2 regions of the Streptococcus sp. ELY_86 genome follow, and region 1 is predicted to be linked to the other one. Evidence: predicted binding sites of a transcription regulator. Region 1 holds the regulator's gene; the other holds the start of a gene.
What was found. The regulator CtsR, encoded in region 1, represses protease genes until heat stress. The targets are predictions, from matches to a motif close to TTGGTCAAAAAAGGTCAAANA.
Positions count from the first base shown of each region.

Region 2: clpP (ATP-dependent Clp protease proteolytic subunit ClpP) is a predicted target of CtsR. The motif match lies at 2,892-2,912, and genes of this name have one in related genera.

Region 1 is NZ_JBZFUK010000003.1:28,857-39,317, reverse strand. Features, by position in the region: gene gshAB (bifunctional glutamate--cysteine ligase GshA/glutathione synthetase GshB) at 1-1,263, shown strand, start outside; gene AC4HAN_RS05670 (nitroreductase family protein) at 1,442-2,044, opposite strand; gene hslO (Hsp33 family molecular chaperone HslO) at 2,200-3,072, shown strand; gene dusB (tRNA dihydrouridine synthase DusB) at 3,059-4,039, shown strand; gene AC4HAN_RS05655 (ATP-dependent Clp protease ATP-binding subunit) at 4,113-6,554, opposite strand; gene AC4HAN_RS05650 (CtsR family transcriptional regulator) at 6,551-7,015, opposite strand; gene tsf (translation elongation factor Ts) at 7,234-8,280, opposite strand; gene rpsB (30S ribosomal protein S2) at 8,414-9,199, opposite strand; tRNA gene AC4HAN_RS05635 (tRNA-Cys) at 9,402-9,472, shown strand; gene AC4HAN_RS05630 (S66 family peptidase) at 9,887-10,461, shown strand, end outside.
Region 2 is NZ_JBZFUK010000001.1:547,769-558,229, forward strand. Features, by position in the region: gene AC4HAN_RS02635 (branched-chain amino acid ABC transporter permease) at 1-65, opposite strand, end outside; gene AC4HAN_RS02640 (ABC transporter substrate-binding protein) at 149-1,321, opposite strand; gene AC4HAN_RS02645 (YlbG family protein) at 1,422-1,670, opposite strand; gene AC4HAN_RS02650 (YlbF/YmcA family competence regulator) at 1,675-2,115, opposite strand; gene clpP (ATP-dependent Clp protease proteolytic subunit ClpP) at 2,256-2,846, opposite strand; gene upp (uracil phosphoribosyltransferase) at 3,034-3,663, opposite strand; gene AC4HAN_RS02665 (hypothetical protein) at 4,625-4,939, opposite strand; gene AC4HAN_RS02670 (MalY/PatB family protein) at 5,187-6,347, opposite strand; gene AC4HAN_RS02675 (cystathionine gamma-synthase) at 6,357-7,460, opposite strand; gene AC4HAN_RS02680 (putative polysaccharide biosynthesis protein) at 7,643-9,277, opposite strand; gene AC4HAN_RS02685 (UDP-N-acetylmuramoyl-L-alanyl-D-glutamate--L-lysine ligase) at 9,365-10,461, shown strand, end outside.

The sequences.
Region 1 (10,461 bases):
CATCCTTTGGACAAACTGCCGCAAGAAGCTCCTTACCAAAATATCCTGACAGCTATGGAAGAACTTATTGAGCACTTCGGGCTGCCGGCTTATTATGAACAGCTTTTGACCGACATCAAGGAGCAAGTCAATAATCCCGAACTGACTGTCGGCGGCCGCCTTTTAGAACACATTGACAAGCTGTCCTTGGAAACATTCGGTCAGAAAAAAGGAAAGGAGTATCATGACTATGCTTGGGAGGCTTACTATGCGCTCAAAGGCTATGAAACCATGGAACTTTCCACACAAATGCTGCTTTTTGATGCTATCCAAAAAGGCATTCATTTTGATATCTTAGATGAGAGCGATCAGTTTCTCAAGCTCTGGCACGGTAGTCATACGGAATACGTCAAAAACGGCAACATGACCTCTAAAGATAATTATGTTGTTCCCTTAGCCATGGCTAACAAAGTCGTGACCAAAAAAATCCTAAGAGAGCACGGCTATCCGGTTCCTGCCGGAGCAGAATTTGACAGCAAAGATGAAGCTCTGCGCTATTATCAGCAAATTGAAAAGCAGGCAATCGTTGTCAAGCCCAAATCAACTAATTTCGGTCTGGGTATTTCCATTTTTGAAGCGCCGGCCAGCTTGACTGATTATGAAAAAGCTCTGGATATTGCCTTTCTTGAAGACTCTTCTGTTCTTGTTGAAGAATTTGTCGCCGGAACTGAATACCGCTTTTTTGTCCTTGACGGCAAATGCGAAGCTGTTCTGCTGCGGGTTGCCGCTAATGTAGTCGGTGACGGCCGACATACGATTCGGCAGCTGGTTGAGCAAAAAAATAAAAACCCGCTGCGGGGCCGAAATCACCGCTCACCGCTTGAAATCATCGAACTTGGAGATATTGAGCAGCTCATGCTGCAGCAGCAAGGCTACACACCGGAAAGTGTCTTACCAGCCGGGGTTAAGGTTAACCTGAGAGGTAACTCAAACATTTCAACAGGCGGCGATTCTATTGATATCACAGAAACTATGGACACCAGCTACAAGCAGCTGGCTGCTGACATGGCTAAAGCCATGGGGGCTTGGGCCTGCGGTGTTGATTTGATTATTCCGGATGCTGCTTTAAAAGCAAGCAAGGACAATCCGCATTGTACCTGCATTGAGCTCAATTTCAATCCTTCCATGTACATGCACACTTACTGTCAGGAAGGACCGGGGCAAATTATTACCGGAAAAATACTGGCTAAGCTGTTCCCTGAAGTTCCTATTCATTTCGACTAAAAATAAGAAGACAGCAAAAACGAGACCGACAAAAGTTCGGCCTCGTTTCATATATAGCAGTATTTAGCTCACGCTGTGGTCAAAGACAAGAAATGAAACTTGTAAAACAAGTGCCATCACTTACCTTCAGGCTCAGGTTCAGAAAGGAACCATGGTTGATTTCCGAGCAGCTTTCGATTTAGGCTCCGAAAACTTTGAAGCGGTCTTCGTCGGCTGCAAATTCTTTATCGCCTGCCGGAGCTTCAATAGAACCAAACGGTGCCTGAGCACGCAGTTTCCAATTAGCCGGCAGACCATACTTTTCAGCAACCTGAGCATCAACCAGAGGATTGTAGTGCTGAACACTCATGCCAATATTTTGCTCTGCCAAAGCCATCCAAGCTGCATAAAGGGCAATGCCGTGCGCTTGTTCAGACCATGGCTGGAAGTTATCGGCATAAAGCGGGAAGTTTTCTTCCAGATTTTTAACGATATCTTGATCTTCAAAGAAGAGAATGGTTCCGACACCGGCCGCAAAGCTTTCTAATTTAGCCTTTGTTCCTTCGAAAGCTTCAGCTGGCGTTACCTTTTCTAATTCACTGTAAGCAATCTTATTCCAGAAATTCTCAGATTCTTCACCAAACAGAATGACTGCTCGGCTAGTTTGGGAGTTAAAGGCTGAAGGTGCTTGTTTGATGGCATTTTTAATCAAGTCAGCCAGTTCAGCTTCTGATAAAGCAACATTTTTACCCAAGGCATAAATGCTGCGGCGTTGTTTTTGTAAATCTAAAAAATTTGACATATGATAATTGCCTCCATTTGTATTTGTAAGGCTATTATACATTTATTACTAATTAGTATCAATTAATTTGCTTATTCTTTTATAAAAGTACTGACAGCGTGTTTTACAGAGTTCCCATTCTGCCACTTCCCTCAATTTATGTTAAAATAAAAGGTATGGATAAACTTATTAAATCAATTTCACAATCAGGGGCTTTCCGTGCTTATGTGCTCGACAGCACTGAGACAGTTCGGACGGCGCAGGAAAAACATCAGACTCTTTCAAGCTCGACAGTTGCCTTGGGCCGTACACTGATTGCCAATCAAATTTTGGCAGCCAATCAAAAAGGAGACAGCAAGGTAACCGTCAAAGTCATTGGCGACTCTTCTTTTGGCCACGTCATCTCAGTAGCTGATACCATGGGCAATGTCAAGGGCTATATTCAAAATAAAGGGGTTGACATCAAAAAAACCGCAACTGGTGAAATAGTTGTCGGTCCTTTCATGGGAAATGGGCAGTTCGTCGTTATCACAGACTACGGTATCGGCAATCCCTATACCTCATCTACACCCTTGGTTTCCGGAGAAATCGGCGAAGATTTAGCCTACTATCTGACAGAAAGTGAACAGACACCTTCAGCAGTAGGGTTAAATGTGCTTTTGGATGACCAAGACAAGGTCAAAGTAGCCGGCGGTTTCATGCTGCAGGCTATGCCCGGCGCTTCTGATGAAGAAATCAGCCGCTACGAAAAACGCATTCAAGAGATGCCTGCCATTTCAAGCCTCTTAGAATCTGATAAACCGATTGAGGCTCTGCTTTTGGCACTTTACGGCGAAGACGGCTACAAGGTGCTCTCTGAAGAAGAAATCCGCTTTGCCTGCGACTGCTCGCGCAAGCGTTTTGAAGAGGCTCTTAAAACCCTGCCTGTTCACGATCTTCAAGAAATGAAAGAGCAAGATCAGGGAGCAGAAATTGTCTGCCAATTCTGCGGAAAAACGTACAACTTTACTGAAAATGATTTAGAGGAGATGATTCATGACCAAGCTTAACAGCTCATTTATGATTGACAACGTTGAAATCCCCCATCGCACTGTCTTAGCACCGATGGCCGGTGTCACAAATTCTGCTTTCCGCACGATTGCTAAGGAATTCGGAGCAGGACTTGTGGTGATGGAAATGGTCTCTGACAAGGGAATTCAGTACAACAATGAAAAAACACTGCACATGCTTCATATTGATGAGGAAGAGCACCCTGTTTCCATTCAGCTCTTTGGCAGCGACGGTGACAGCTTAGCGCGCGCAGCCGAATTCATTCAAGCTAACACTCAGGCTGACCTTGTTGACATTAACATGGGCTGTCCGGTCAATAAAATCGTTAAAAATGAAGCAGGAGCCATGTGGCTCAAGGATCCTGACAAGATCTATTCCGTTGTCTCAACGGTTAAGTCTGTCCTTGATATTCCCCTGACCGTCAAAATGCGGACAGGCTGGTCGGAGCCTTCCTTAGCCGTTGAAAATGCCTTAGCAGCTGAATCTGCAGGTGTTGCTGCCTTAGCCATGCACGGACGCACGCGCGAACAAATGTATACCGGCAAATGCGACCATGAAACACTGGCTAAAGTAGCCAAAGCTCTCACCAAGATTCCTTTCATTGCTAATGGAGATATTCGCTCTGTCGAAGATGCTAAATTTATGATTGAAGAAGTAGGTGCCGATGCTGTTATGGTAGGACGCGCTGCCAGAAGCAATCCGTATATCTTTACTCAGATAAACCATTATTTTGAAACCGGAGAAGTCTTAGACAACCTGCCTTTCAGCAAAATGCTGGACATTGCCCAAGACCATCTGAAACGCTTAGTCGATCTTAAAGGAGAAACCATTGCCGTCAGAGAATTCCGCGGCTTGGCACCGCACTATCTTCGCGGGACATCCGGTGCCGCTAAAATCAGATCTGCTGTATCCCGGGCAGAGACTCTTACTGAGGTGAAAAATATTTTCGCTCAGGTTCATTCTTGACACTGTAAGCTTTGCACTAAGTATAATATAAAATAAGGAGACTGGAATTTTCTTCCGGTCTCCTTTTCATAGATTAGACAATATCAAATTTAAGCTTATCTTTTTGAACACCGATTTTCAGCGTCTGACCGCCGGCCAGCTCTCCGGAAAGAACAAGCTCTGCCAGTTTATCTTCGACTTCGGTCTGAAGACTTCTGCGAAGCGGCCGCGCTCCCATTTCCGCATCATAGCCGATCTGCGCCAAATGTTTAAGCGCTGAGCTCTGGAATTTAAGGGTAATGCCTTGCTCGGCCAGATGAGAAATCAGCGGCTGCACCATAATTTTGACAACATCACGCATGTTTTCCTCAGTAAGATTATGGAAAACAACCTTTTCATCAATACGATTGATGAATTCAGGACGGTAAGCTTTTTTGAGTTCTTCTAAAATACGGCTTTCCATAGCCTGATAATCATGAGAAAAATCCTTAGCTCCAAAGCCGACAGTCTTATCATCCCGCAGGGCTGTTGCTCCAAGATTTGAGGTCATAATAATAATCGTATTTGAAAAATCAACTTTCCGCCCGCGGCTGTCAGTCAGAACTCCGTCATCCAGTACCTGCAAAAGGACATTAAAAATATCCGGATGAGCCTTTTCAACTTCGTCAAAAAGCAGCACAGAATAAGGTTTGTTGCGAACTTTTTCAGTCAGCTCTCCCCCTTCTTCATAGCCGACATAGCCCGGAGGAGCTCCGTTGAGGCGTGAGGCCGCAAATTTTTCCATGTACTCACTCATATCAAAACGAATGAGGGCTGACTCGTCATCAAAGAGAACTTCTGCCAAAGCTTTGGCCAGTTCTGTCTTTCCGACACCTGTAGGCCCCAGAAACATAAAGGATCCGATCGGACGCTTGCCGATTCGAATGCCCGACTGATTTCGGCGAATAGCACGGCTCACTGCAGAAATGGCCGTATCTTGACCGATCACCCGCTTATGCAGTTCCTTTTCTAAATTGAGATACTTTTTACTGTCTGCCTGAGTCATCTTGCTTACCGGAATTCCGGAAAGTTTGCTCAGGGTTTCTAAAATCGCATCTTCGCTGACTGCCACTCGTTTTTTAAGCAGAGGTTTTTCTTCTCTTTTCAAAAGGCGGCGGGCAGCAGCTATATCTTTATCAATAATGGCTTGATCCAAGTCCGTCAAAAAGGCAGGAGCCTCTTTTTTCACCGATCCCTGCACTGTAGCACTGGCCTCATCTAAGAGATCAATAGCTGAGTCGGGCAAATTCTTGCCGGTCAGGTAACGGTGCGCTGCTCTAACTGCCGTTTTGACAGCTCCATCAGAAATCGTCACATGGTGATAGTCTTCATAATTTTTCTTTAAGCCAAGCAAAATTTGGTAAGCCTCTTCTTCACTTGGCTCTTCAATAGTTACCTTGGCAAAGCGGCGGGACAGAGCAGAGTCCTTTTCGATATGCTTTTGATATTCTTCTTGGGTTGTTGCTCCAATTGTCCTAAGCGTGCCGCGCGCTAGAGCCGGTTTGAGAATATTGGCCGCATCAAGCGTACTGTCAATTCCGCTGCCGGAGCCCATAATGGTATGCAGCTCATCAATAAAGAGGATAATGTGACCGTCCGCCTCGATATCTGCAATAATCTGATTCATGCGCTCTTCAAAGTCCCCGCGAAAACGTGTTCCCGCTACAACACTCATCATATCCAGCTCTAAGACTTTCATATCTGCCAATTCAAAAGGCACTGCGCTGTCCACGATACGCTGAGCAAGACCGTAAGCCAGTGCTGTTTTACCAACTCCGGCATCACCGACTAAAACCGGATTGTTTTTTGTCTTACGGCTTAAAATCTGGATCATGCGCGAGATTTCCTTTTCCCGGCCGATAACAGGCTCTAAACGTCCTTTGCGGGCCAGATCGGTCAGATCCCGTGTGAAATCTGCCAGTTCACCTGTCATGCTGGGCGGTTTCATTAAATCTGAAAACTGACCGTTCGTCTTGTTTTTCTTAGGCTTGCGCATTTCAAAAATGGCTTTGATATCCTCTTTTGAAAAACCTGCATAGCGTTCAACAGCCTTGCGTAAATCAAGCAGACGGACAGATTCGCCATCGTCTTTGATTTGAAAGCCGACCAATTCTAAAATCCGCGTTGCCAGCAGATTGGGATTGAGCAGCATGGCAAATAAAACATGCTCTGTTCCCACTTCTTTGGCATGAGTTGCCTGACTGATAGCATAAGCCTCTGTCAAGGTTCGGCTCAGGGCATTGGATTGCTCCAGCAGCGTTATATCACCGCTTGGTTTTTTCGGTCTTCGTCCAACCGCCAAAACAGCTGCCGCCTGGTAATCTTCAAACTGGACATCGTCCCCAAATTCAGCAAAACTCAAGCCGGCTACTGAGCTGTCAATTTCAACCATAGCAAGGAGGACATGCCAGCTTTCAAGATAGGCACTTTCAAAGCGGGCAGCTTCAAACTGAGCCAGTCGGAAGACTTCCTGCATTTTCAATGAATAATCGGTCATAGATGGTATCCTTTTCTGTCTAAACGTTGTAGTATTTTACGAAGCATACGGGCTCGGATTTTAGGGCTGTCTGCACCCAGAACGTCATCTCCGGCAGCCGACAGGATAATATTTCCCTCACGCTCACTGATAATTTTTTCATCAAAGAGGAGCTGGATAATATCGGTGAAAACCTGCTCACTGATCTGCTCGCCAATATTTGCTTCCAGATTATTAAGCATCTGATGCTGGTCTGAAAAACGAATTTTCGCAATGCGGATATAACCGCCGCCGCCTCGTTTGCTTTCGACAAGGTAGCCGCGGCTCTCGGTAAAACGTGTTTTAATCACATAGTTGATCTGACTGGGAACAACACTGAAACTGTCCGCTAAAGCACTTCTCTTAATTTCTGCAAAACCAGACTGAGCCAGTATTTTTTTGATATATTCTTCAATACTGTCAGACGTATTTTTTGATGTCATGATCTCGACTCCTTCCCAGTCACTTTGACTATAACTGACCTTATTATACCGAAAAATACTACATTTGGAAAGCAAGAGCCTTGAAAGTTCTAAATCTCTGATAAGGGCGCCTTTTAAGCAGCTTTGAGTGCAGTTAAAACTGCGCCCGCAACAGGATGACATTATAAAATCGGAATCCCATAGGGATCCCGATGTTTATTTCTGTTTCAAATTAACAGTTAGTCTTGATTATTCAAGGCAGCAGCCATTGTTGCAGCAACTTCGTTTTCAAAGTCATTGGCAGCTCTTTCGATACCTTCACCAACTTCAAAACGGACAAAGCTGATTGCTTTAGCGTTTACTGATTCAAGGTAAGCTTCAACAGTCTTGCTGTCATCCATGATGTAAACTTGGGACAGCAAGGTGTATTGTTGGTCAACCTTAGTGTTGTCAAGCATGAAGCGGCCCATTTTACCTGGAATAATCTTATCCCAAATTTTTTCTGGTTTCCCTTCAGCCTTAAGCTCAGCCTTGATATCTTCTTCGGCCTGAGCAATAACCTCATCGGTTAATTGCAGTTTTGAACCGTACTTAAGAAGTGGCAGCGCTGGTTTATCGACCATGGCACGGCTTTCGTTGTCTTGTTCGATCTTATGGTTCATTTGAGCCAATTCGTCATGGATAAATTCTTCGCTCAATTCTTGATAAGAAAGGACAGTCGGATTCATTGCCGCTACGTGCATAGCTACTTGTTTAGCAAGGGCTTCGTCTGCACCTTCAAGCACTGTTACAACACCGATTTTACCGCCATTATGCTGGTAAGCTCCAAAGACTTGGTCATCTGCTTTTTCAACAAGGGCAAAGCGGCGGAAAGAAATTTTTTCACCGATTGTTGCTGTCGCATTAACATAGGCAGCTTCCAATGTTTCACCTGAAGCCAAAGTCACTTTAAGAGCTTCGTCATTGTTGGCAGGTTTTTGTTCAGCAATAGCTTTTGCAGACTCATTAACTAATTCAACAAATTGAGCATTCTTTGCAACAAAGTCAGTTTCTGCATTGACTTCAACAATAGCTGCCACGTTGCCGTTAACATAAATGCCTGTCAAGCCTTCGGCAGCAACACGGTCAGCTTTTTTCGCTGCCTTAGCGATTCCTTTTTCGCGCAAAAGCTCAACCGCTTTGTCCATGTCTCCTTCAACTTCAACCAATGCTTTTTTGGCATCCATAACACCGGCACCGGTTTTTTCACGCAATTCTTTAACAAGAGCTGCAGTAATATTTGCCATGATTATTCCTCCAATTTTAATTATTAAAAGGGGAGGGCCAGGCCCCGCCCCTTAGGTTACATACGTTATTATGATGAACAAAGACCGGGCAAATAAGACTCTCTCGCTTATTTGACACAGCCATATCTGTTACTTAGTCTTCGTTTGAACCTTCAACAACTTCAACGATTTCTTCGATTGAATCAGCTTGTGTGTCGTCAGCAGCAAGTTCTGCTTCAACCGCTTCAACACTGTCTTCACCTTGACGGCCTTCAATCACAGCATCAGCCAGTTTACTTGTAATCAGTTTAACCGCGCGGATAGCGTCATCATTTGCCGGGATAATAACATCAATGTCATCCGGATCAGCGTTGGTATCAACCATTGCTACAACAGGAATACCAAGTTTCTTAGCTTCTTTAACAGCAATTTGTTCTTTATGCGGGTCAACGATGTAGATAACATCTGGAATGCGAGGCATATCTTCGATACCGCCCAAGAATTTTTCAAGACGTGCACGCTGTTTGTTCAACAGGGCAACTTCTTTCTTAGGAAGAACTTCAAAAGTTCCGTCAGCTTCCATTTGTTTGATTTCTTTAAGACGTGCAATACGTTTTTGGATAGTATCCCAGTTTGTCAATGTACCACCCAACCAACGGTGGTTGATGTAGTATTGACCAGCACGTTCTGCTTCTTCTTTAATAGCTTCTGAAGCTTGTTTTTTAGTACCGACAAACAAGATCACCGCATCGTTAGCTGCTGCATCACGAACAAAGTCGTAAGCTTGATCAGCCAATTTTACAGTTTGCTGAAGGTCGATAACGTGGATACCGTTACGTTCTGTAAAGATGTACTTAGCCATCTTAGGATTCCAGCGACGAGTTTGGTGACCAAAGTGAACACCAGCCTCAAGAAGTTGTTTCATTGAAATTACTGCCATGAGTATTTCTCCTTTGTTGTTTTTTCGCCTCTCTTAGAGTTCAGCTCGCAGCCCCACCACAAGGGCAACAGGGTCACAATCCGTCTAAGATGAGTATTATCGCCTAACTAGCGACCTTACTATCATAACAAAATAAACCAAAATTTGCAAGTGATTTTCACTTGACCTGACTGATTTTTTAAGGTAAAATAATGAATGTTACGGCGGTATAGCCAAGTGGTAAGGCACGGCTCTGCAAAAGCTTGATCGTCGGTTCAAATCCGTCTACCGCCTTAAAAAATACAAGTAAAACTGAGAGTTATCGTCTCGGTTTTTGTTTTGTCCAGAAAATTTCCCCCGTTCTGCTCAATGCTCTAAGGCCTGCCTGACAAACTGGTTTTAATATAACTAAACTTCAAATTCTCAAAAAACGTATCCCCAAATGGCCAACAAGATGATAAAATAGAAATAGACAAAACTGTTAATAGCTGAGATGAGTTTTTGCCTGCCGGGCAGCTTTTTTAGTCCTTGCCCCTAAGCAGGATTTCCAAAGATTTCTGACAAGGCCTTGATTCATCTGTCGCTGCTGCAAAAAATCGGATCAAGGAGCACTTGCGATGCTATCTTTGGCGATTTCATTAGCGATAGGGCAGTCAAAGGCCCTCAACAGTTTATCCTATACCGTCATTTGTCCAGGAAGGAAGATTTATGAAAAAACTAACCTATGGTGATCACATCAGAGTCCTCAGCCCCTCAAGCTCTATTGAGCTTTTAGGGGGCTTCAACGCTAATTTGTCCGCTAAAAGGACCTTGGAAAAATTGGGCTTTACCGTCTCCTTTTCCAATAATTATATGGAAAGCGACCTGCTCCATTCAAGCTCGATTGCCAGCCGCGTGGCTGACTTGCACGACGCCTTTCGCGAAGACCATGTTAATGCGATTTTGGCTACCATCGGAGGCTTTAATGCCAACGAACTGCTTCCTTATCTGGATTATGATCTGATAAAGCATCATCCTAAGATCATCTGCGGTTATTCTGATACCACAGCTCTTTTGAATGCCATCTATGCTAAAACCGGTATGGAAACCTACATGGGGCCTTCTTATTCAAGTTTTAAGATGAATGAAGGTCAAGACTACCAAAGCAGAATGTGGCTCAATGCTGTCACCAGACGTTCTTACAGCCTTGTTCCCAGCAGGGAATGGTCCGACGATGCTTGGTATGATCCCAGCCAGCCGCGCCATTTTAAGCCGACCGAGTGGAAAATTTACAATGACGGCAA
Region 2 (10,461 bases), on a different contig from region 1:
TAACCAAGGGCTAACAGCGCATAAACACTCCCAAGGATAAGACCATTTATAAGTTGTTGGAGCATATAATTTTACCAAACTTTCTATAAATAAATAATATCTGGGAAGAAGGCTCCCCAGATTTTAATTGTTTAGGCTTAAGCCAGCCTTATTTGGCTTCAACAGCTGTTGCTGTAGATTCCTTACCGTCTTTAAGACCGACCATAACAGCAGATTTAACAGGATTGTGTTTCTTATCAATTGTCATCTTACCTGTTACACCTTCAAAGTTTTTCAGTTTAGCAAGTTTTTCTGCCATATCTTTTGATGTTTTGGCATCTTTTGCAGAATCAGCAATCATGTAAACTGAATCATAAGCCAAAGCGGCAAACATATTTGGTTCTTCACCGTATTTTGCCTTGTAAGCTTTTAAGAATTTTTCCGCCTTGCTCGTTAAATCAACTTTTGTTGAATAACCAGATACATAGTAAACATTGTTTGTATTAGCTGCACCGGCACCTTCAATATACTTAGCGTCATTGAATCCGTCAGGGCCTAAGATCGGCTGATTAAGTCCCATATCACGTGCCTGCTTGGTAATCAAACCAGTTTCAGTGTAGTAGCCGGGGATAACGATGGCATCAAAATCTTTTCCTTTGAATTTTGTAAGAGCTGCTTGGAAATCTTGGTCTTTCGCTTGGAAAGTATCTTCAACCGTAATCTTTCCTTTATATGCTTTCTTGAATGAATCGGCAATACCTTGAGCGTAGTCGCTTGATTTATCATAGTAAAGAGCAACCTTTTTAGCTTTCAGCGTATCTGTAGCATATTTTGAAATGATTTTCCCTTGGAAACTGTCTTGGAAAGTTGTACGGAAAACAAAATCCTGTACCTTGCCTTTGGAGTAAGTCAGGCTGTCTTGTGTTCCGGATGGTGTTACAAGCGGTACTGCAGCATCATTAGCATTTGGGCTGGCTGCAGCTGTCGCACCGGATGTTGCCGGACCTAAAATAGCATTGACCTTGCTTTGAGTTGCAAGGTTGGTTGAAATGGTTGCCGCTTCGCCATTATCTGATTTATTATCCTTGGAGACAACTTCAAGCTTTTTGCCGTCAACACCGCCTGCCTTGTTGATTTCCTCAACAGCAAGATCAGCACCGTGTTTTTCAGCCTGTCCATAAGCCGCTACATCCCCTGACAGTTCAAGGTTGTAGCCGATTTTTACGGTATCTCCGATTTTATTGCCGGCAGCGCCTGATGAGCTGCCCGGTGCAGAACCACAAGCTGCAAGAACAGCTGCACTGACAAAAGAAAGAGCTGCTAGAGCCAATTTTTTCTTCATTGTTTTCTCCTTAAAATTATCTTAAATTATAGTCATCAATAAGAATACTGAATTATCTGAAAATTGTCAAGCATATTTTCTTATTTTTTGCAGACTGTCTTTACCGCAGCAAACTGCCGACAAAATCCTGATCAATATCATCTAAATGGGACGGAACAGCTTTTTTTACAAACTTAAGATTCTGAAGCTCTTCAATGACGGCATCAGCATCTCTTTGATCCACATAAATCACCAAATAGCGCATGCGGTGGGAATGGTAGAGTATATTTCCGTATTTGTTCAGTTTCCTGGCATCACGGTTGTAATACAGATAAACAACAATGCCTAATCGCTTGGTTTTTTCAAACATTTTCTTATCCTTCTTTGATGTTTTTTCCGCGCCCCATCTCATGGGGTGGCTTATGAGGTGCTAAGGGCAGTCCTGTATCGACAAAAATATCCGGTGAAATAGCTGCTGCTATCTTTTGAGACATCTCAGCTAAAACAGTCTGCAGGTCTACTTCAGCCCTCCTTAGAGCGACAATTTTATCATCGAGGTCCAGCTGCCGTTTTTGCCTCAGGACTTCTTTTTTTAACTGACTGACTTCCGGCCGGTATTTCCCAAAAGACTGCTGCCTGTCATAGTCCTCTTTTAACTCCTGAAAAGCAGTGATTTTTGCTTGCAGGTCTTCATCTGATGAAACTGCTTTTGCAGCCGCCTTGTAAGCCTTAACGGTTTCTAACTCTAAAAAAGCTGCAATCACATCATCAAGAGCTTCGTCTATAGCCAACAGCTGATCATCAATTTTTAACATAATGCCATTATATCAAAAAATTCCGGCTTCGTCTTTTCTCTTAAACTTGTTAGACCTTTTCAACAAAAAAACGGATGAAAGCCGCTAGGTTTGCTCTCATCCGTTTTTATTTTCTAAGAGAAGTCTTGCTGCAATCAGCCTTACTTCAGTTCATTATTTTCCATAATTTCATCGATGAAGCCGTATTTGAGGGTTTCTTCGGCATCCATCCAGTAGTCGCGTTCAGCATCTTTGTGAATCTGCTTAACGGTCTTGCCGGAGTTATCTGACAAAATCTTTTCCAGTTTCTTACGCGTTTTTAAGAGCTGCTCAGCTGCAATAGCCATATCTGTCTGCTGCGTACCGCCGCCTGTACCGCCCATTGGCTGATGAATAAGGTACTCAGCATTCGGTAACATGAAACGTTTGCCCTTGGTACCGCTGGATGCAATGATTGTTCCCATTGACGCTGCTATTCCCATAACAATGGTCTGAACGTCTGATTTGATGAAATTCATGGTATCAACAATTGCTAAACCAGCTGAAACAGAACCGCCCGGTGTATTAATATAAAGATAGATATCTTTGGTATTGTCCTGTGCATCCAGGAAAAGAAGCTGAGCAATGATGGAATTAGCCATATTGTCTTCAACCGGGCCAGTCAGCATAATAATACGATCTTTTAAAAGGCGTGAATAGATGTCATAAGAACGTTCTCCACGGCTTGTTTGTTCAATAACTACAGGAATCATAATTGTTTTTCTCCTTTAATTCAATCTTGGAGTTATTATATCTCATTGGTCAAAAAAGGTCAAATATTTACTTCACATTTTTGGAACTTTTCTCCGTTCAGCAGTTTCAGTACAAAATAAAGGCAAGACCGGCCGAAAAGATTAGCAACCAGTCTGCTTTTTCCTATTTTTATCAGAAGATTACTGCTTATTTGGTTCCAAAGAGACGGTCGCCCGCATCGCCGAGACCCGGAACAATATAACCTTTTGCATTGAGATGTTCATCCAGAGCAGCCGTATAGATGTCAATGTCCGGATGGGCTTCCTGCAGTTTTTTGACGCCTTCGGGAGCTGAAACAAGGCAGACAAACTTAATGTTTGCTGCTCCGCGTTTTTTCAGAGAATCAATAGCCAAAACGGCTGAGCCTCCGGTTGCAAGCATCGGATCCACCACAAAAATCTGCCGCTGATCAATGTCCTCAGGAAGTTTTACCAGATACTCTACCGGCTCCAAGGTTTCTTCATCACGGTACATACCGATATGACCGACTTTAGCGGCCGGAACCAAACTTAAAAGACCGTCAACCATGCCGATACCGGCACGCAAAATGGGAACAATGGCCAACTTTTTACCTGTCAGCTGTTTTTGAACCGTCTTTGTAATCGGTGTTTCTATTTCCACTTCTTCCAGTGGCAATTCGCGGGAAACTTCGTAACCCATAAGCATAGCAATCTCATTTACCAGTTCGCGAAAATGCTTGGTTGATGTATCTTCCCGCCGTAAAATAGAGAGTTTATGCTGAATCAGTGGATGCGAAATAACTTGAAATTTACCCATAGGAAAAACCGCCTTCTATTTATTTCTTTTTATTATAGCATAAAACCCACTAACTTTTGTGAAAAGTCAGCGGGCTTTTTTAGGATTGCCTCCATGGATACAGGATTAAAGTTTGAAAATACCTCTGCTTTTACTAATGCAAGAGATAATAACCAAACAGACCAAGCAAAATGATGACACAGATAAATGAAATCACTCAGACTGAAGAAAAAGTCTATTTTCTCAAAAAGTAATATTTTGTTATGATACTTTCCTTAGGTAGCACGGACGGCAAAACCAAACGCCAAGGCTATAGCTCTTGACTAGGTTTTGCATTAGATTGCCGTTAGAAATAGTATCGATTTCTAACGGCAATCGTCATAGCGACTTCCTTCGGAATTCCATACCTAAGTTCAAGATACAAGGGGCGTCTGCGGATAAAGGCAAAATAGGGAGTTCGACGCGGAATCGTTAAGATTCTAGGCGGACTCATCTTTTTGCCACAATCCGCAGCCCGTGTTCAATTAAGATTTTGAGCCTAGGTCTCAAAATCTCCGAGAGGCAGAAACTCAATGTTTCTGCCTCTTTTGCTACATCGGAAAGTATCGGGTTAGGCTTTGATCGTTTCTATATCATCTTATAAAAAATGAAAAGTGATACTATTCTATGATAAAATTTTAGAGAGAATTTAGTTTTGGGAGTTTGTCTACAACCTGATCACTATGTTTTTACTGCGGTAAGAAACAAGTGCCAGGACACAAAGAGCAAGCAAGACTAAAATGAACCGAATTATGCTCATAAACTAACATCACCTTTTCTAAAATTTGTGCTGATACTTTTAAATGAATTCAATATACACCTGCTTTGGTCAGTGCACCACCAAGCCAATTCATTATTTTTTACGATTCTTTAGATTTAAGAGCGTTAATACAAGCAGTGCTGTAATTGCTCCAACGATAAAGTACTCCATATTGATATCCTATCATAAATATTCATGGGCTAAGTAGGTCACCCCACCACCAATTGCGCCAGTTACAGCTCCTATAAATCCTTCTCCTACACCACATGCCACTGCCCCTGTTACAGTCCCTACACCAGGACAGACCGAGGTACCGCCAATTGCACCAGTATATATTCCATGAGCTGCTCCAGCAGCTGCTCCTCCAAGTCCACCCACACCAATTGCGTCGCTGAAACCTCTCCAACTAAAGCTTCCACCATCAACAATAGACAGATAATCCAGACCTATTGCTTCAAAGTTATCAAAAGCCATTGAATTCAAACTTGATGTATGCATAAAAATCTCCTTTTTGAAATTACGTGAATATTTTAACGTTTATATTTTTCTTTCACAAGATATTTTGTAACATTTAACACAAATAACAACACTGCGAAACAAACCGTAATTTTTCGAATCATTATTATTGTTTTTTAATAAAAGTTAACCTACATTCTCATTCTAAAAACCAACCCAAAAAAGCACTGGCTCTCCTTGACACTGCTGAAAAGGAGGGTTCAGTGCTTTTTATCAGCTCAACTGCTGTTTATTTTGGAAAAACTTTAGCTAAGCGCTCACAAGCTTCCTGCAGGACAGCTGTGGGAGCAGCGAGGTTGAGGCGGGCATGGCCTGCTCCTTCCTTGCCAAAGGTCGATCCGACATTGAGAATAAGCTTGGCTTCTTCTTTGATTTTTTTGTGAAGCTCCTCGTCTGATAAGTTATAGGCTGAGAAATCCAGCCATACGAGATAGGTTCCTTCCGGCTTCATGACCTTAATTTTAGTATGCTGCTCCAAATAGTCCGCGAGAAAATCGCTGTGTTTTTCCAGAAGCGCTTTTAATTCCGTCAGCCAGGGTTTGCCGTAACGAAAGGCTGTTTCTGTTGTTATAAGGCCGATCGTCGGCACTTCATGCTGATTATTGGCTAATTGCCGTTTCTTGAACTGAGCTCGCAATGCCGGATTTTCAATAATGACAAAACTATTTTTCGTTCCGGCTACGTTAAAGGTTTTAGTCGCACTGGAAAGAATCAGACTAAACTGCCCAAAGTCGCCGACGGTATTGATACTGTAGTGTTTATGACCAAACAGGGCTAAATCCTGATGGATCTCATCTGAAACAAGAATAATACCATACTTTTGGCACAGTTCAGCTACTTTTCGCAATTCTTCAGATGTCCAGACCCGTCCCCCTGGATTGTGGGGACTGCAAAAGAGATAAAGTTTGACCTGATTTTCTACGATGTCTTTTTCTAATTGGGTAAAGTCAATTTCAAAATGGTCATTTCTTTCCACCAAAGAATTTTCAATCAAGCGGCGGTTGTTGAGCTTGACAGAACGGGCAAAGGGAGGATAGACCGGCGTATTGATGAGAACTGCATCTTTCTCTTGAGTAAAGGCCTGAATGGCTACTGATATAGCAGGGACGACACCTTCAATAAGGACAATGGCTTTCTTATCCACCTGATAGCCATGTTCAGTTTTTTCCCAATCCTGAATCGCTTCAACTACACCATCCCAAACATAAGGATAGCCGTAAACGCCAAAATCGGCATAGCGCTGAATAGCAGCCTGCATTTCTGGAAAAGCTAAAAAATCCATATCTGCTACCCATAAAGGCAGCAGCTCCTTGTCCTTTTGGACTTCCTGCCATTTTACCGAGTGCGTTTTGATGCGATCAGGCACTGTTGTAAAATCAAATTGACTCATTTTTATCTCCTATGTTTCTAAAACCGTTTTTAAATCATTGATCAAGTCTTCTGCGTCCTCAATTCCGATTGACAGCCGCAGCAAATCATCCGTCAGACCGTAAGAATGGCGGACCTGAGCAGGTATATCCAAGTGTGTCTGCGTTGCCGGATAGGTAATCAGACTTTCAATACCGCCTAAGCTTTCCGCAAAAGTAAAGACCTCTAAGCCGTTAATAATCTCCGGAATCCTGTCTTCATCAGCTACTTTGAAAGAGACCATGCCTCCCTTGCCGGTGTAGAAAACATCTTTGACTGCGGGTGATTGTTCCAAATAGGCTGCAATCGCCTTGGCATTTTGTGTTGACTTTTCCATGCGCAGTTTTAATGTTTTGAGGCCGCGCATGAGCAAATAGGCATCAAAAGGCGACAGCGTTGGTCCCGTGGTGTTTTGATCGTAAAACAGTTTATCATAAATGTCCTGATTGCTGGTCATCAAAACTCCGGCTAAGACATCATTGTGACCCGACAGGTATTTGGTAGCCGAATGCAGGACAACATCAGCTCCCAAAGGGATGGGATTTTGATAAATCGGACTGTAAAAGGTATTATCAACAATCACTTTGGCACCGTGAGCATGTGCAGTCTGGGCAATCTTCTTGATATCAAATTCAATCATCAGGGGATTGGTTGGTGTTTCGATATAGACATAATCAGTGTCATCTGAAACAGCTGCAATCAGCTCATCTTCCGTATTGGCATAGGTAAAGGAAAATCTCCCCTTTGCTTCCTGCTCGTTAAACCAGCGAAAAGAGCCGCCATACAAATCACGCGCAGCAACAATTTTGCTGCCGGCAGGAAAGCCATTAAAAAGCAGCACCAGAGCTGCCATACCGGATGCTGTTACAATCGCATGGTCTGCTTTTTCAATCTTAGCCAGCGTTTCTTCTAAGACAGCGCGGGTAGGATTTTTAGTCCGCGTGTAATCAAAACCGGTAGACTGACCAAATTCCGGATGCTGGTAAGTCGTTGAAAAATGAATGGGCGCAATCAAAGCACCTGTTGTTTTATCTGTATTAATGCCTGCATGGGCTAAAATGGTTTCTAATTTATAATCTTTATCATTGTCCGTCATAGTTTTTGCCTTTCAAACCTAATGAGTTTATTTTACCACTTATTCCTTGCTGCAGCGGTCTTTGCCGCTATTCTATTTCTTAATAGTCGGCTATAAAAAATAACTATAGCTGCGATGATACTCCTGTGACTGAGCAAAAAATCCCCCGTCAGCCTGAGCTGCCGGGGGATAAGAAGTTTAGATTATTCCAGATGCAGTTTTTGACGAAGAACCTGAGCTTTTTCTCCCAGCATCTTATCCAACAAGTGAGTCATAAGCCCTAAGATACCGTAGACAGCTATACCTACGCAGCCTATCAGAAAAACATAGATAAGACTTGGCAGTCTGCCGCTGTCAGCTAAGAAGAGGCTGAGCAGCCAAGCAGAAACAGCAACAGCAAGGCTCATCAGAGCGGTTAAAATAAGGACCAACAGACTTGTCCTTCTGACAGCCCTGCGGCTAAAGCCTGTTATTTTGTGAATACGCAGATACATGAGCACAATAGGCACTAACAAGGCAAGACTTGTTGAAATAATCGGGCCGTAAGCATGAAACAGATAAATCAGGGGAACCTGCAAAAGCAATTTAATGATAACTCCGTATACAAAATATCTGATTGCTTTGCGATTTTCAAACAAAGCCTGCAGCATGGGGGCTAAAACAGTATAAACAGCTAAAATGACTGTCTGCAAAAGAGACGCTGCAAACAAACCCAAGGCCTGTCCCTGCGGAATACCATAAAAAACCGTATAGAGCGGTTTAGCCAAAATAAGAGAGCCCGCAATAGCCGGAACAATAAAGGCCATCAGCATTTGCAGATTGTTAACCACTAAACGAGCGGAAGCTCTTCTGTCCTTTTTGACAAAGTTTTCCGTCAACAAAGGGATACCGACACCGGCAATGGCTGTCGCAACCGCAATCAAAATCATGGTTACCTTGCCTGGATTCGTTGAGAAATAGGCAAACATCACCTTTAATTCTCTATTGGAATAGGCGGTAAAAAGAGCCATGGTGTTGCCAAAAGTAAACTGATCAATCAGCTTGAAAACCTGAATGGCCGATCCTGTGATGATAAAAGGAATGGCTTCCTTGATCGTTTCAATAAGAAGATCCTTGGTATCAATCACGATGCTGTCAGGCTTTTTGCCAAAAAGAACTGCCAGTAAGTCATTTTTCCACAGGAAATAAATGAGCACGGCAATACTGGCAAACATCCCTACAAAGGCAGCAAACGTGGACTGCGTGACAGCTTCGACATAATTGCCGGATCCCATTTTCATGATGAAAAAGGCTGTCAGCAGCATCCAGATCACACGGATAACCTGCTCAGCAATCTGGCTCATGGCATAGGGCTTCAGATTGTTAAATCCTTGGAAAAACCCTCTAAGAACACTCATGGAAGGAAAGACGAGAACAGCCAGTGTCAGGCTTCTAAGAACCGGCACCAGATCTTTTCCTCCGCGGCTGAGGGAAGCAAAAAAAGGGGACCCCAAATACATGATAAGGGCAAAGATAAATCCTAACAGCAGCATAAAATGCAGGATTTTACGAACCAAATAGGTACTCTTTTGCGGATCTCCCAGTGTGTTGTACTTGGAGACCTGCTTGGCAACAGCAACCGGAATGCCAACCGTTGAAATCAGCAAAAACAGAGCGTAAATTTCATAGCCCATTCCAAACAGGGCATTGGCTTCAGCCGCGTATCTTCCCATCCAGGCATACCAGGGAATAATGTAGACAGCTCCCAGAAGACGGCTGATGAAGTTGCCGGCAGTCAGCCAGGCCGTCCCGCGGACCATCTGCTCCTGCTGACTCATTTTAGTTTTCTTTTCGGACATAGATTTTCTTTCTAGTTTTTAATAAATTTATTATAAACTTTTGATTGGTACTTGTAAAACACTAACTTTAAGTCTACAATAAAAGGTATGATTACATTAAAGAAGACACTCAGTATTCTCAAAGATGACGGCAACTTTCGTGAAATTATTGACACAGAGCACTACCTGAATGATTATCCTGATTTCACCTTCAGTCATATCTCTTATGACAGCAGAGATGTTAGCAGCAGCACCCTCTTTTTTGCCAAAGGGCTTCATTTTAAAAAGGAATATCTTACAGCTGCCGTGCAAAAAGGGCTGCCTTTTTACCTTGCCCAAAAAGACTATCAGGTTGGCATTCCGGCCATTATCGTTAATGATATTAAAAAGGCTATGAGCCTTGTAGCTATGGCTTTTTACGGCAATCCTCAGGAAAAGTTAAAACTTCTTGCCTTTACCGGAACCAAGGGCAAGACAACCGCAGCTTATTTTGCCTATAACATACTAAAGCAAAGCCACCGTCCGGCCATGCTTTCAACCATGAATACAACACTTGACGGCCATACCTTTTTCAAATCTAAATTAACCACACCTGAAAGTCTGGATCTTTTTAAGATGATGGCTGAGGCTGTTGATAATGGGATGACCCATTTGATTATGGAAGTGTCCAGTCAAGCCTATCTGACCGACAGAGTTTACGGTTTAACCTTTGATGTCGGAGTTTTTCTGAATATCAGTCCTGACCATATCGGACCCATTGAACATCCAAGCTTTGAAGATTATTTTTACCATAAGCGGCTCCTGCTTGAAAACAGCCGTTATGTCGTTGCCAATGCTCAGATGGATCACTTTGATCTTATTAAGGCTCAGTTTGCTCACAGACCCCATGATTTTTACGGGCGCCAGTCAAGCAATCAGATTGAAAATGCTCAGGCTTTCTCCTTTGATCTGACAGGAAAACTCTCAGGCCATTATGATATCCAGCTAATCGGTTCTTTTAATCAGGAAAATGCCTTAGCCGCAGGCCTTGCCTGTCTAGAGCTGGGAGCCAGTCTGTTTGATATTCAAAAAGGCATTGCCCAAACAAGAGTTCCCGGCCGCATGGAAGTATTGACTCAAAGCAATGGCGCCAAGGTTTTTGTGGATTATGCGCACAATGGTGACAGCCTTGAAAAACTGCTGTCGGTTGTCGAAGAGCACCAAAA